DNA from 4 places in the Rhizobium sp. Leaf311 genome. Region 4 is predicted to be linked to each of the others. Evidence: predicted binding sites of a transcription regulator. Region 4 holds the regulator's gene; each other region holds the start of a gene.

The links. The regulator LexA, encoded in region 4, represses DNA repair genes until DNA is damaged. The targets are predictions, from matches to a motif close to TGTTCNNNNTGTGTTCNG.
Region 1: ASF69_RS04580 (ImuA family protein) is a predicted target of LexA. The motif match lies at 1,612-1,629, and genes of this name have one in related genera.
Region 2: radA (DNA repair protein RadA) is a predicted target of LexA. The motif match lies at 1,206-1,223, and genes of this name have one in related genera.
Region 3: dinB (DNA polymerase IV) is a predicted target of LexA. The motif match lies at 1,703-1,720, and genes of this name have one in related genera.

What each region holds. Positions count from the first base shown of each region.
Region 1 is NZ_LMNZ01000002.1:90,999-94,209, reverse strand. It holds gene ASF69_RS04590 (SOS response-associated peptidase) at 1-303, opposite strand, end outside; gene ligD (non-homologous end-joining DNA ligase) at 366-1,418, opposite strand; gene ASF69_RS04580 (ImuA family protein) at 1,690-2,457, shown strand; gene ASF69_RS04575 (DNA polymerase Y family protein) at 2,378-3,211, shown strand, end outside.
Region 2 is NZ_LMNZ01000004.1:709,876-713,086, reverse strand. It holds gene alr (alanine racemase) at 1-1,148, shown strand, start outside; gene radA (DNA repair protein RadA) at 1,324-2,724, shown strand.
Region 3 is NZ_LMNZ01000009.1:82,062-85,272, reverse strand. It holds gene ASF69_RS14255 (XdhC family protein) at 1-819, opposite strand, end outside; gene ASF69_RS14250 (TetR/AcrR family transcriptional regulator) at 1,043-1,639, shown strand; gene dinB (DNA polymerase IV) at 1,754-2,833, shown strand; gene ASF69_RS22770 (DUF1127 domain-containing protein) at 3,160-3,211, opposite strand, start outside.
Region 4 is NZ_LMNZ01000020.1:357,828-361,038, reverse strand. It holds gene ASF69_RS18555 (ComEC/Rec2 family competence protein) at 1-363, shown strand, start outside; partial or broken gene ASF69_RS18550 (glutathione S-transferase family protein) at 387-1,073, opposite strand; gene lexA (transcriptional repressor LexA) at 1,467-2,183, opposite strand; gene ASF69_RS18540 (VOC family protein) at 2,381-3,211, shown strand, end outside.

The DNA of each region.
Region 1 (3,211 bases), on a different contig from region 4:
GCGGACATTGGTCACACCGCGATCCGGCTCCATCCGGATTAACTCATCCACGTCGATGGGCTTCCCTTTAGCCTTCAGCTTTTCGGCGCGGGCCTCGGCCGCTTTCTTCTGGACGAAGATAGGTGAGGGCAGGCCCCAGCGCGCATGCACCAGTTGTTTCTTCCCGTCTGCGGTGTTGCGAACGATCGGCCCCATCTGGTCTGGGTTCATCTGGTAGGCGGGCATGAGGTTGATCAGGCTCTCGGCGTCCTGCGCCCACTTTGAGACCCAATCCCTGTCTTCCATGCGATAAAGATTGCACATATCACGCTATCCCGACTGTTTAGACCAGATGGCGGATAACCTGGCGCGTCGCGCGCAATCCGCTAGTCAAGCTTGTAAACGTCGGCATTGTCCTGACGTTCCCGCAAACCTTTGTAGGCCGCATGGCGCAGCTTGCCATCGCTCGTCCAAGCACGAAACTCGATCTCGGCAATGAGGGTCGGATGCACCCAGACGATATCGGCCTCTCCAGAGTAGGGAACGGGCGGCTGCATCTGCTTCCAGCGCAGCTTGTCCAGCATCTTGCGCAGCTTGATAGCCTCAGCGTGGCTGAACCCTGTCCCGACGCTGCCAACATCGACGATCGTGGCATTGCGGTACGCGCCCAGCAGCAGTGAACCGAAGCCGGTCGGCGACGCGCTCGATGGCTCAAAGCCGATAATGAAAAACGCCTCGCTCGCAACGCACTTGACCTTCACCCAGTCGCCGGTGCGCCCGGAACGATACGGCGCATCGCGGTGCTTGCCGACGATCCCTTCCAGTCCAAGGCGGCAGGCATGTTCGAGTAGGACAGTGGGATCGGCGTCGAGGGTTTCCGATACCCGGATGGCGCCATCCTGACCCTTCACCGTGTCCTCCAGCAGATGCCGCCGGGAGCGATACTCGACGCCGCGCAGATCATGGCCATCGAGATAAACCAGGTCAAAGGCATAGAGGATGGCATCGGAGGCGCGCGTGCCGGGTCTTTTCCCCGATGCGCCAAGAGACTGCTGCAGCAACCCGAAATCCGATCGCCCTTCTTCATCGAGGACGACTGCCTCACCATCAATGATCATTGTGGCTGGCCCCAGCGCACGTGCCGCCCGTTCGATCGCAGGAAACCGGTGTGTCCAGTCATGGCCACCACGGGTCAGAATTCTGACGCCCTGCGGTTCGATATGGACAGCAAGGCGGTATCCATCCCATTTCACCTCCCAGAGCCACTCGGGCTCTTGAGGCGGATGTGCCTTCAGCTGAGCAAGCGCCGGCTCAACACGCTCCGGCATGGGATCGAACAGCAGCTGTGGCTGAGCGGGGTTGCGCTTCCGGCGCAGCTTCGAGCGGATCTTTGCTTCGGTATCACGAAGGAGCGGTTTGGATCTCGGAGTCTTCGTCATGCCATCAGTTCAACAGAAAAACCTTAAGGACATTATGACGATCCCGATATTGTCCCCGCTATCCACCGAGCGGCGGCATAAGGGCGAAATTTCTTTGTTGTCGCTACGCAACTGATTCCCATGAGGATTCTCTAATTTCTAATGTTTGGAGCAGTCTTCGAGCAAATTCGCTGGCTTGACTCTTTGTCTGCGTAGGAACAAAAAAAGAACATCTACACTTGCACGACATGACGTCGGCCTGCCAACACGACCTTGAAGGGAGCCGTGAACGATGACTGCTGCCCGCGCCGCAAGGGTGTCCGACGGTGTGATTGCTGATCTGCGTGAGCGTATCGCCTCGCTCGAAACCACGACGGTCAAAAAAGCCGGGTGTCTGGCGTTTGGCGTGCCTGAAATGGATGCCGCTCTGCCAGGCGGAGGTCTCGCCTACGGTGCGCTTCATGAGTTCGCCGGAGGTGGATCGGGGACTGTCGATGGTGCGGCCGCAGCCCTGTTCGTGGCTGGCATAGCAGCACGCACGAAGGGTCCGATCGTATGGTGTCTGACGCGACCGGATCTGTTTTTCCCGGCTCTGGCGCAGGTCGGCCTGCATGCCGATCGGGTGATCTTTGTCGAGTCCGACAGGGAGGAGGACGTGCTTGCCAATATGGAGGAGGGACTGTCCTTCGGAGGTCTTGGCGCCGTCGTCGGTGAGCTCGTCCGCTTGCCGATGGTCGGCTCGCGCCGGCTGCAGCTTGCGGCAGAGCGCACGGGCACGATGGCACTGGCCGTTCGCCGTTGGAGGCGGCAGACCGAAGCCAATGATTTCGGGCAACCAACGGCCTCGACCACCCGATGGAGGGTGAGCGTGATGCCGTCGGACGAGCTGCCGGTTCCCGGTGTTGGAAGGCCGCGCTGGTTTGTGGAGTTGATGCGCGTGAAAGCGGGTGAGTGTGCTGAGTTTCTCGTGAGGGCGTGTGATGACAAGGGTCGTCTCGATCTATCTACCCGATTTGCCGACCGATCGCATTCGCCGCGACGATCCGTCCATTCCGCCTGAACAGGCTATCGCCGTAATCGCCAGAAGCGGATCGAAACGATGGGTGTCGGCTGCCGATGCGGCTGCAAAAAAGGCTGGGGTTCGTGTCGGTATGCCGGCGGCAAAAGCGCAGGCGCTGTTTCGCGGACTGATGATGGTCGATGCAGATCTGAGTAAGGACGCCGCGGCGCTGGAGCGGATCACGCTTTGGGCTTTGACACTCTATTCCCCGATAGTCTCGGTCGACGGTGCAGATGGGATTGTCATGGATACCGAGGGTGCCGATCACCTGCAGGGTGGTGAACTGCCGATGGTGACGAGGATCGCCAACCAGTTCATGGCAAAGAAGCTGACAGCCCGCGTGGCGGTTGCCGATACATGGGGTGCGGCGCACGCCTGCGCGCGTGCCATCAGCCGGGAAACCGTTATCGTGCCGATGGGTCAGACCGTGAAGGCCGTCGAAAAGCTGCCGATTACGCTATTACGTTTACCACCGAAGATCGTCAGTGACCTTCACACACTTGGGTTCCAGTCCATTGGAGAGTTGGCAAACACTGCGCGCGCGCCATTGACCTTACGCTTTGGTCCGGAAATCGGTCGCCGTCTCGATCAAATGTTCGGACGGGCCCCCGAACCGATCGAGCCGATCCGGACCGTCGATCTGATCGAGGTCAGCCGCGCCTTTGCCGAACCGATCGGTGCTGCCGAGACGATCGACAAATATGTCGGTCGGCTGATCATCCAACTGATCGACGAGCTTCAGAAAAAGGGGCTG
Region 2 (3,211 bases), on a different contig from region 4:
CCGAGATTGAAACCGATGCCTTCGATGCCGCGCCGCTGCGCCTGACCGTCGACCTTGGCGCACTTGCCGACAACTGGCGCGACATGGCCAGTCGCTCCGGCAAGGCCCGCGCCAGCGCGGTGGTAAAAGCCGATGCCTATGGCATGGGTATCGAAGACTGCGGCGCAACGCTCTATCACGCCGGTGCACGGGACTTTTTCGTTGCAACCGTGGCAGAGGGCGCAACGCTTCGCCCCCACGCACCGGAAGCCCGGATTTTTGTCCTGTCCGGCATATGGCCCGGGCAGGAACGTCTGGTTTTCGCAAACGATCTTGTGCCGGTCGTTGCATCGGAAGAACAGCTCTCATTCTGGATGGGTTTGATGGCCGAGCGTGGCGATCACCCCTTCGCGCTGCATGTGGATACCGGCTTCAATCGTCTGGGGCTGTCGCTGGATGATGCATTGTTTCTGGCCGACGACGTGACACGACCGGCGAGCTTCGACCCTGTCCTCGTGCTCTCCCATCTCGCCTGCGCAGACACGCCATCCTCACCCATGAACAGGATGCAGCTTGAATCATTCCAACAGGTTGTCGCGGCTTTCGAAGGCGTCGAATCAAGCCTCTCCGCTTCTGCCGGAATTTTCCTCGGACCGGATTACCACTTTGACCTTACCCGCCCCGGCATAGCGCTTTACGGTGGTGAGGCGGTCAACGGCCTAGCAAATCCGATGCGGGCAGTGGCGAAAGCCGAAGCACGGGTCCTTCAGATCCGTGAAGCAAAGCAGGGCCAAACCGTCAGCTATGGCGGCACGCTGCGCCTCACACGAGACAGCCGACTGGCGATTGCCTCCGTTGGCTATGCGGATGGCTACCACCGCTCCCTCTCCGGCTCCGGCATTCCTCTCCGAGAAATGGGCAATAGCGGCGCTCATGGCTTCGTGAATGGTCACAAGGTGCCGATTGCGGGTCGGGTAACAATGGATCTGACGATTTTCGATGTCACCGACCTCCCCGCAAACGCGATCCGTGCTGGCGACTACATCGAACTCTTCGGCCCCAATATGCCCGTGGACGATGTGGCACGCGCAGCCGGAACGATCGGTTATGAAGTGCTGACCCGTCTTGGATTGCGATACGAGCGCCAGTATCTGGTAGACGAGGACTGAGGCTCGAAGTCTCTGGCCGTTTCGGCCCTTGGAAAGAGCGACAGACCTGTGCTAGGAGAGAACAAAAAGTGATCAAATTGATTCATGCGGGTCGTCGCTGATCTGTTCGCTCTCTACCGTTGAGAGATCATGAGCAGACGGCCGCCATCCATTTGCAAGAGAAGCACCGGAATTCATGGCCAAAGCCAGAACACAATTTATCTGCCAGAACTGCGGCACGGTCCATACTCGTTGGGCAGGCAAGTGCGAGGGCTGTGGCGAGTGGAATACCATCGTTGAAGAAGATCCGATGGGTGGCATCGGGTCCGGCCCGGGCAAGACGCCCAAAAAGGGACGCCCGGTTACATTGACGTCGCTTTCGGGCGAAATCGAAGAAGCCCCGCGAATTCCAACCGGCATGGGCGAGCTTGACCGCGCCACGGGCGGCGGATTCGTGCGCGGGTCGGCGGTCCTGATCGGTGGCGATCCGGGTATCGGCAAGTCCACATTGTTGATGCAGGCGGCAGCGGCACTATCCCGTCGCGGCCACCGCATCGTCTATGTCTCGGGTGAAGAAGCGGTCGCACAGGTGCGCCTTCGCGCGCAGCGTCTGGGTGCCGCCGATACCGATGTGCTCCTGGCGGCTGAAACCAATGTCGAGGATATTCTTGCCACGATTTCGGAAGGCAAGCGCCCGGACCTCATCATCATCGACTCCATCCAGACCTTGTGGAGCGACACGGCCGATTCCGCGCCGGGCACGGTCACACAGGTGCGAACCGGTGTGCAGGCCATGATCCGCTTTGCCAAGCAGACCGGCGCGACCATGGTGCTGGTCGGTCACGTCACCAAGGATGGGCAGATCGCCGGGCCGCGCGTCGTCGAGCACATGGTCGATGCGGTCCTGTATTTCGAAGGCGACCGTGGTCATCATTACCGGATCCTGCGCACGGTGAAGAACCGTTTCGGTCCGACCGATGAAATCGGCGTGTTCGAAATGTCCGACAAGGGCCTGCGGGAGGTTTCCAACCCCTCCGAACTCTTTCTGGGCGAGCGTAACGAAAAATCGCCGGGGGCGGCGGTGTTTGCGGGTATGGAGGGTACCCGCCCGGTGCTGGTGGAAGTTCAGGCGCTCGTCGCGCCGACATCGCTCGGCACCCCGCGCCGCGCTGTCGTCGGATGGGATTCGTCACGCCTTGCCATGATCCTCGCGGTCCTGGAAGCCCATTGCGGGGTGAAGCTTGGCAGCCACGACGTCTACCTCAACATCGCCGGCGGCTACCGCATCTCTGAGCCTGCAGCGGATATGGCGATCGCTTCTGCACTGGTTTCCTCGCTGGCCGGCCTCGCCCTGCCCGCCGATTGCGTCTATTTCGGTGAGGTCAGCCTGTCTGGCGCAGTGCGCCCCGTTTCGCAAACGGGGCAACGGTTGAAGGAGGCTGAAAAGCTCGGCTTTTCCAGCGCATTCCTGCCGTCCGCGTCGGCTGAATTGCCAAAGGGCAGCAAGGGACGCTGGACTGAAATCGAAAGCCTGCCGGATCTTGTCTCACGCATTGCGGGGTCGGGCAGCCGGTTCAGGCAAGCTGAGGATGATTAGAGCAGTCTTCGCTTACGTCGAGAGCTACATAGAGGTGGCTACTAGACCCGACGAAGGCATAGTGACCGGGCGGCTTCCGTGAGGAACCGAATGCGCGGTCGCCTGCCTGAAGGCGGGCCGCATAAATAACGTTGCGTGACCGTGACGGCAGCGAATGTGAGATGTCGTGCGAGCCATGCAGCGAGCAACGGCGAGCTTGATTTCTTGTTTGAGATAGAAGCGAGTGGTCCAGCAGGACGCGTCGTGCTTCGGTCGATATCATCCCGTCCAGAGGCGTCATTGAGCTATGAATATTTCAAGCTCAAGTTGCTGAAGTTTGTTAGCGGCAGAGTGCTTCCTTGGTAACGACGTCCCATTTCACAAAGCTTTTCGCCGATGGAAAGTGATGTAAATTTTCAACACCGATTGTCCAAATTTTTTCTTGGAGTCGACGGCAAAAACATTACAAATACTCTCATGATATTCAAAAAATACTCTTGGATAAAAA
Region 3 (3,211 bases), on a different contig from region 4:
GCCAAGCGCGCCCACATAGAAGGGCGTTTTTGACAGCGCCGCTTCTAGAACCGGCATTTCCAGCTCCAGATCATGCTGCAAAAGCGCGACCGCAGTGTCGTCATCGATCAGGGAGATGTCGAACCCGTCGGGCCCAGCCTGATCCTGTAGAAAAACTTCGTACCCTGCAGCTCTCGCGACACTGGCCGCCATCTCGACTTCGAGGGAGCGACCGGACAGAACGACGCGAACGGCAGGGCGGTAACAGGTGACGAAGGCGTCGTCGCCCCAGCCCGCCTTCTGGTGGGTTTCTCCAACCGACAGACGTTGCCCGCTAGGGTTATAGCTAAGGCGGGCAGCCTTGCGACCCCTGACCATTTCGAGGACTGTTCGCAGCGGAGCCGCATCTTTGAGAACGTGGATGGCGACCGTGATGCCACCACCGCAAGGAAGGACGATATCGAAGAAAGGCGATCCTTCACCGAGCATCATGAACCGGTCATGACCGCTGTTGATTGCCTCCAGCGCCTCGGCAGCAACAGCCGCTTCGGTGCAACCGCCAGAGACATAGCCGCAGTAGAGGCCATTGGCGGCAACGGCCATGTGGGCTCCAAGCGGACGTGACGATCCACCTCGGATTTCGACAAGTGTGCACAAAGCCACCTGCCCACCCTCGTTCCTTATCTGCGATGCAAAGCCCAAAATAGTGAGCGCATCGTCTGTCGAGAAAGCCTTCTTCGGGACGACGGCCTCGGGAGAGCTCTGATTTGCGCTTGGGCGCGAAGGGAACTCGTTCTCGTCCACGTCGTTATGCAGGATAGTGGTGATGGGTCGTATCATGTTTAGCTCCTGCGTTGCGACGCCAGATAAACGCCCAATCCGTTGGACCTTCGGTTAGTTCCACGTCTTCCGGCATTCCCGGGATGAACTTGTGCTTTGTGCATGACAACAACCCCAGAACTGAACTATGAATTGGTTGGCGCCCGAATAAACGGAGGCGCCTCCGTTTAACTTAGCGACTTGCGTTCATTCGTCAAGTCCTTTCGCATGGAGTAATATTCAAGTGTCGAAGGAGCGATCCCTTTCAGCGCCTTCCGAATTGCCAAAACGCGCCGACGCCCGGAAAAACCGGGAAAAGTTGATCGAGATCGCGGCATTGGCATTTTCGGAACAGGGCTCTACCGCGTCGCTTGAAGACATAGCGCGCCGAGCAGGCGTCGGTATTGGCACCCTCTACAGACATTTTCCCACACGCGAACATCTTGTCGAGATGGTCTACAGGCGCGAACTGGAAATTCTCGCAACGGCTGCAACAGAGCTGCTGGCAGAAAAACGGGCTGATCTGGCGCTGGAAGAGTGGATGCATTGTTTCGTCAGCTACATGGCTGCAAAACGCGGCATGGCGAGCAGCCTCAAACTTTTGTTCACATCCAACTCGACACTCTTTACCGAGGGTTCGACCCTGTTGCACCAGACTTTCAACCGTCTGATAACGGCAGCTGTCGAGACCGGCCTGATAAAATCCGACATCATCGCGGATGACGTACTGAATGCACTTTTTGGAATATATTCCATTCCGGAAGGTCCGGATTGGCGTGACCGCGCGGACAGATTGGTGCGCCTTGTGATGGATGGGCTGCGCGCTCCTTCAACAGCGTGACTAACCTTAAAATAGTGCGCTGTTAACCCGAAGGCTGGTTGGACATATTGCAGAACGCTGCTATGTTCTTCTTTTGTTTCCAGCCGGTACCGCAGTTTGCCAACCATGAGCGACATGGTCACCCACTCCAGTCGAAAGATCATTCACGTTGACATGGATGCGTTTTACGCTTCCGTTGAACAGCGTGACAATCCGCAACTGCGTGGCCAGCCTGTTGCAGTTGGCGGCTCGGCGGCGAGAGGCGTGGTTGCAGCGGCGAGCTATGAGGCAAGAGCCTTCGGCGTCCATTCCGCGATGCCCTCCGTAACAGCGAAGCGCAAGTGTCCGCACCTCATTTTCGTCCCCCCTCGTTTTGAAGTCTACCGGCAGGTTTCGCAGCAAATCCGGGCCATATTCGCGGAATACACGCCCCTCATAGAACCACTATCGCTGGATGAAGCCTATCTGGACGTGACCGAAAACCTCAAGGGAATGGAGATCGCCACTGAGATCGCGACGGAAATTCGCGCCAGGATCAAGTCTGTCACAGGGCTCAATGCCTCGGCCGGGATTTCCTACAATAAGTTCCTGGCAAAGATGGCAAGCGATCTGAATAAACCCAATGGTCAGGCTGTCATTACACCGAAGAACGGCCCGGCTTTTGTGGAGGCTCTGCCGGTCAAGAAATTTCACGGCGTAGGACCCGCTACCGCGGAGCGGATGAAGCGTCATGGAATAGAAACCGGGCACGACCTTAAATCGAAAAGCCTTCAGTTCCTGCAGCAGCATTTTGGGAAGTCCGGACCTTATTTTTACGGTATCGCGCGCGGCATCGATGAGAGACAGGTCAAGGCTGACAGGGTTCGTAAATCGGTAGGGGCGGAAGATACGTTCGCACAGGATATTGATGCGCTGGACGCCGCCCAAACTGAACTACGCCCGCTTGCAGAAAAGATCTGGCGTTACTGCGAAGCACACGACATCACCGGCAAGACGGTCACGGTCAAGATCAAATATTCAGACTTCACACAGGCCACACGCAGCAGGACTGTCCCCCAGGGACTATCGAGCATCGAGTTGGTACTCGAGATAGCCGACGCCTTGCTTTCCTCCGTCTATCCCTTCAAGCGTCCCGTACGCCTGCTTGGGGTCACGCTGTCCTCACTCAGTACAGAACAAGCATTCCCCCTGCATCAGTTGGATCTCGGCCTTTGAACCGAAAGCGTCAAAACGAAAAAGCCTGCCGCGGGAGGAGGTGCGGCAGGCTTTCCGAAAAAAACCGAACAACGACTGGGAGGAGGAGTGTCGCTGTTCCGACAGACGACCCTGGGAGGAGGATGGACCGTCTGAATTCGAAGCTTTGCGGGAGGAGGTGCATCGCTTCGATGACATAAACATATCGTTTTTGACCGCCTAATAAATAGATTTCATTGCAGCGCAGATATGCAAATTTCGCATGGCTTAAAATAAGGCTGAGAAAAAGAAAGGCGCCCGCGTTGCCGCAGGCGCCCAGGTAATCAATTTGTAGAGACAATCAGCAATTAGCGGCCAACGGATGCCCGGGCAACGCTGTGAATGTCTGCGCGGCTGATG
Region 4 (3,211 bases):
ACATGCCGCAAGGATCTGTGGTGCGCGTTGAAATCCCAAAAAGGCGTTAGCATTGCGGTCCTATCCAACTCATTATTGACGGGAGCCGCCTGTGATCTCGCTGACATAGTGGTGACAAGCCGGGGAGTGCCGTTTCCAGCCTGCCGATCAGGTGCGCTGCTTATTACAGGCGATACGTTGCGGCGCACCGGCTCGATGGAAATCTGGTTTGGCGGGGAGGGATCCCCCCGCTACAGCGCCAAAGCGGCATTGGACGGCATCGAGCGACCGTGGACCGCTCACCGCAGCTACCAGTGGCGCAGCAAGACCTATGACGCCACCTTGCCAGAGCATATCGCTGCATTGCTTTCCGCCGAGCGATGAAACCTGTGAACGACACCCGCCGCTTACGAATTCCCTGACATACGAAGATCCGCCAATATCTCTCCGACTGCCTTCGCCTCTTCCTCATGATCGCCGTCGCGCCATGTCTCCAGAAGCGCCGCCTCTTGCCACTCCTGCATTGCAGGCAGTGAGAGAAGACGGTCCCTGTACTCCGTGGACTCCGCAGAAAGCACTGTTCCGTATGTCTGAAAGCGGAAAGCGACCGGGCAGAAGAATGCATCCACGGCCGTGAACGTGCTACCCGCCAGGAATGGGCCACCAAAGGACTTCAGACCCTGCTACCAGAGAGCGTCGATACGCGCGATGTCCTGTTGCAGCGATCCGCTGATGGAAGCTGGGCGAATGCGAAGGCCGACACTCATGGGATGCTCGTTGCGCAGCGCCTGGAAACCCGAGTGCATTTCCGCAGCTGCTGATCGAGACCACGCGCGAGCGGCAGCATTGTCTGCCCAAACACCGCTATTTCTTTCAGCCAGATATTCCGCAATGGCGAGCGAATCCCATACGGTGAAATCACCATCAACAAGGCAGGGAACTTTGGCAGTGGGCGAAAAGGTTGAGAAGTCCTTCGCTGAATTGCCGAAAGGAAAAAGGCTTTCTTTGAAACCGATGTCCAGCGTCCGCATCAACACCCATGGACGCAACGACCAAGAGGAGTAATTCTTGTTGGCTATATAAAGATCGTACATATGGCTGCCCTCCGTTACGAACTCCCGTGCTAGCTGAGACGAGCCTTTTGATACAGACCGTTTTGAAGATAGGCCTCTTCAAATTATTTGATGTGTCATGCAGGAGGGTGCGCGACGCTGGACAGCACGATTGCCAGCCAGTCGACTGCGAGAATGGCTAAACCGGTAAGAGCAATGCCCAGCTTCAGGCTCGCGACGTGACGAACGTCCACACGCAAACTAAAACTAGTGAGCCAGCTACATATAGAGGCGCAAAAAGCGGCGCTTCTGGTGTCCAAGACCTGTTGATATCGGACAGGAGTTCAATGTCCGCAAATGTTTTCTCTAGACAGGCATTGCAAAGGGCAGCGGCCGAGGGCGACCGCCACCTCTAGACATAGGAAAAGTCACCGGTCAGTGATAGCGGCGAATAAGGCCGACGAGCTTGCCCTGAATTTTGACGCGGTCCGGTCCAAAAATCCGGGTCTCATAGGCAGGGTTCGCTGCCTCAAGCGCAATTGACGCGCCCTTGCGACGAAAGCGCTTCAATGTCGCTTCTTCGTCATCCACCAATGCAACGATGATATCTCCCGGATTTGCCGTGCTGACATCGCGGATAATGACCGTGTCGCCATCGAAAATGCCGGCTTCGATCATCGAATCGCCTTTGACTTCAAGCGCGTAATGTTCGCCCGCACCAATCATGTCGATTGGCACAACAACGTCATGTGTGTTGTTCTGAATGGCCGAAATGGGAACACCCGCGGCGATACGGCCCATGACAGGGACGCTGACCGAGTTCGAATCATTCGACGCGACGGGCAGGGCTGCTGGTTCAGCCGGTTTGGTTTTGCCGAGGCTACCTTCGATGACGCTCGGCGAGAAGCCACGTTGAGGCTTGCTAGCAGGCGTATAGGACTCAGGCAGCTTGATGACTTCAAGCGCACGCGCCCGATTCGGTAGCCGACGAATAAAGCCGCGCTCTTCGAGCGCTGTGATCAGGCGGTGGATTCCTGATTTCGATGCCAGATCAAGTGCGTCCTTCATCTCATCGAAGGAAGGCGGCACGCCAGACTCTTTCATTCTCTCATGAATGAACAGTAGCAATTCCTGCTGTTTGCGCGTGAGCATGGAGTAACACCCTTAGAGATTCGAGGCGAAGATTCGCGAAACAAATACAGAACGAACACTATATGTTCCATATGTGTTCTGCAATCCCTTAAAAATCAGTGTGCTTGTGACAATTTACATCCATTATCTCGCCCGGCCATAAAACGTTCGGCTTGCAACAGTGGAATGCCCATGCCGACGAAGCGGAAGGACCCCTCATGGCGCGTGAAATCGATCATATCGTAATGCCCGTTGCAGACCTCGGACAAGCACGGGCGCGTCTCTCGGCGCTGGGCTTTACGGTTGCTGCAGATGCAAGGCACCCCTTCGGCACCGAGAATGCCTGCGTCTTTCTCGAAGACGGGCAGTATCTCGAACCCCTGGCAATCGGAGACGCCGCGCAATATTCCAGGGCTTGCGCAGAAGGCAACGCCTTTGTTCGACGCGATGAAGTCTTTCGAAAGCGATACGGGCAGCAGGGGTTTTCCGCAGTCGCCGGAAAAACGCACGACGCAGATGCTGATCATCATAGCTTCGTTGAGGCTGGACTTTCCGGCGGCGACGCATTTTCGTTCAGTCGACCGGTAACATTGCCGGACGGAAGCCGATCTGAAGCGAGCTTTCGCCTGGCTTTTGCGGCAGAAAAGGATGACGGAAATCTGTTCTTCTTCACCTGTGAGCGCGTCAACGCTTTTTCCGCAAAACGGTCCGACCTCACAGCTCACAAAAATGGAGCGACTGGCCTGCGCGAAATAACCCTGCGCTCAGACCGACCGGACGCCTTTGCGCCATTGGTGGAAGCAGCATTTGGTGTGTCGGCAGCAGCCGACTCAACGGGAAACCTCAGCTTTCTTACGCCGGGCGCGGTCATCCGCATCGCCCATGCGCAGACGGTTGCAGAAGAGTTTGATGGGGCCGAGCAAGAGAGCATCCCTGGCCTTTTCGGCGCCGCAGTCTCATTTGCTGTCGCTGATCTCGCCGTGACAGAGTCGTTTCTTGCTGCTAATGGCGTGGAATACACGCGCAAAGGCTCTCGACTGCTGGTTCAG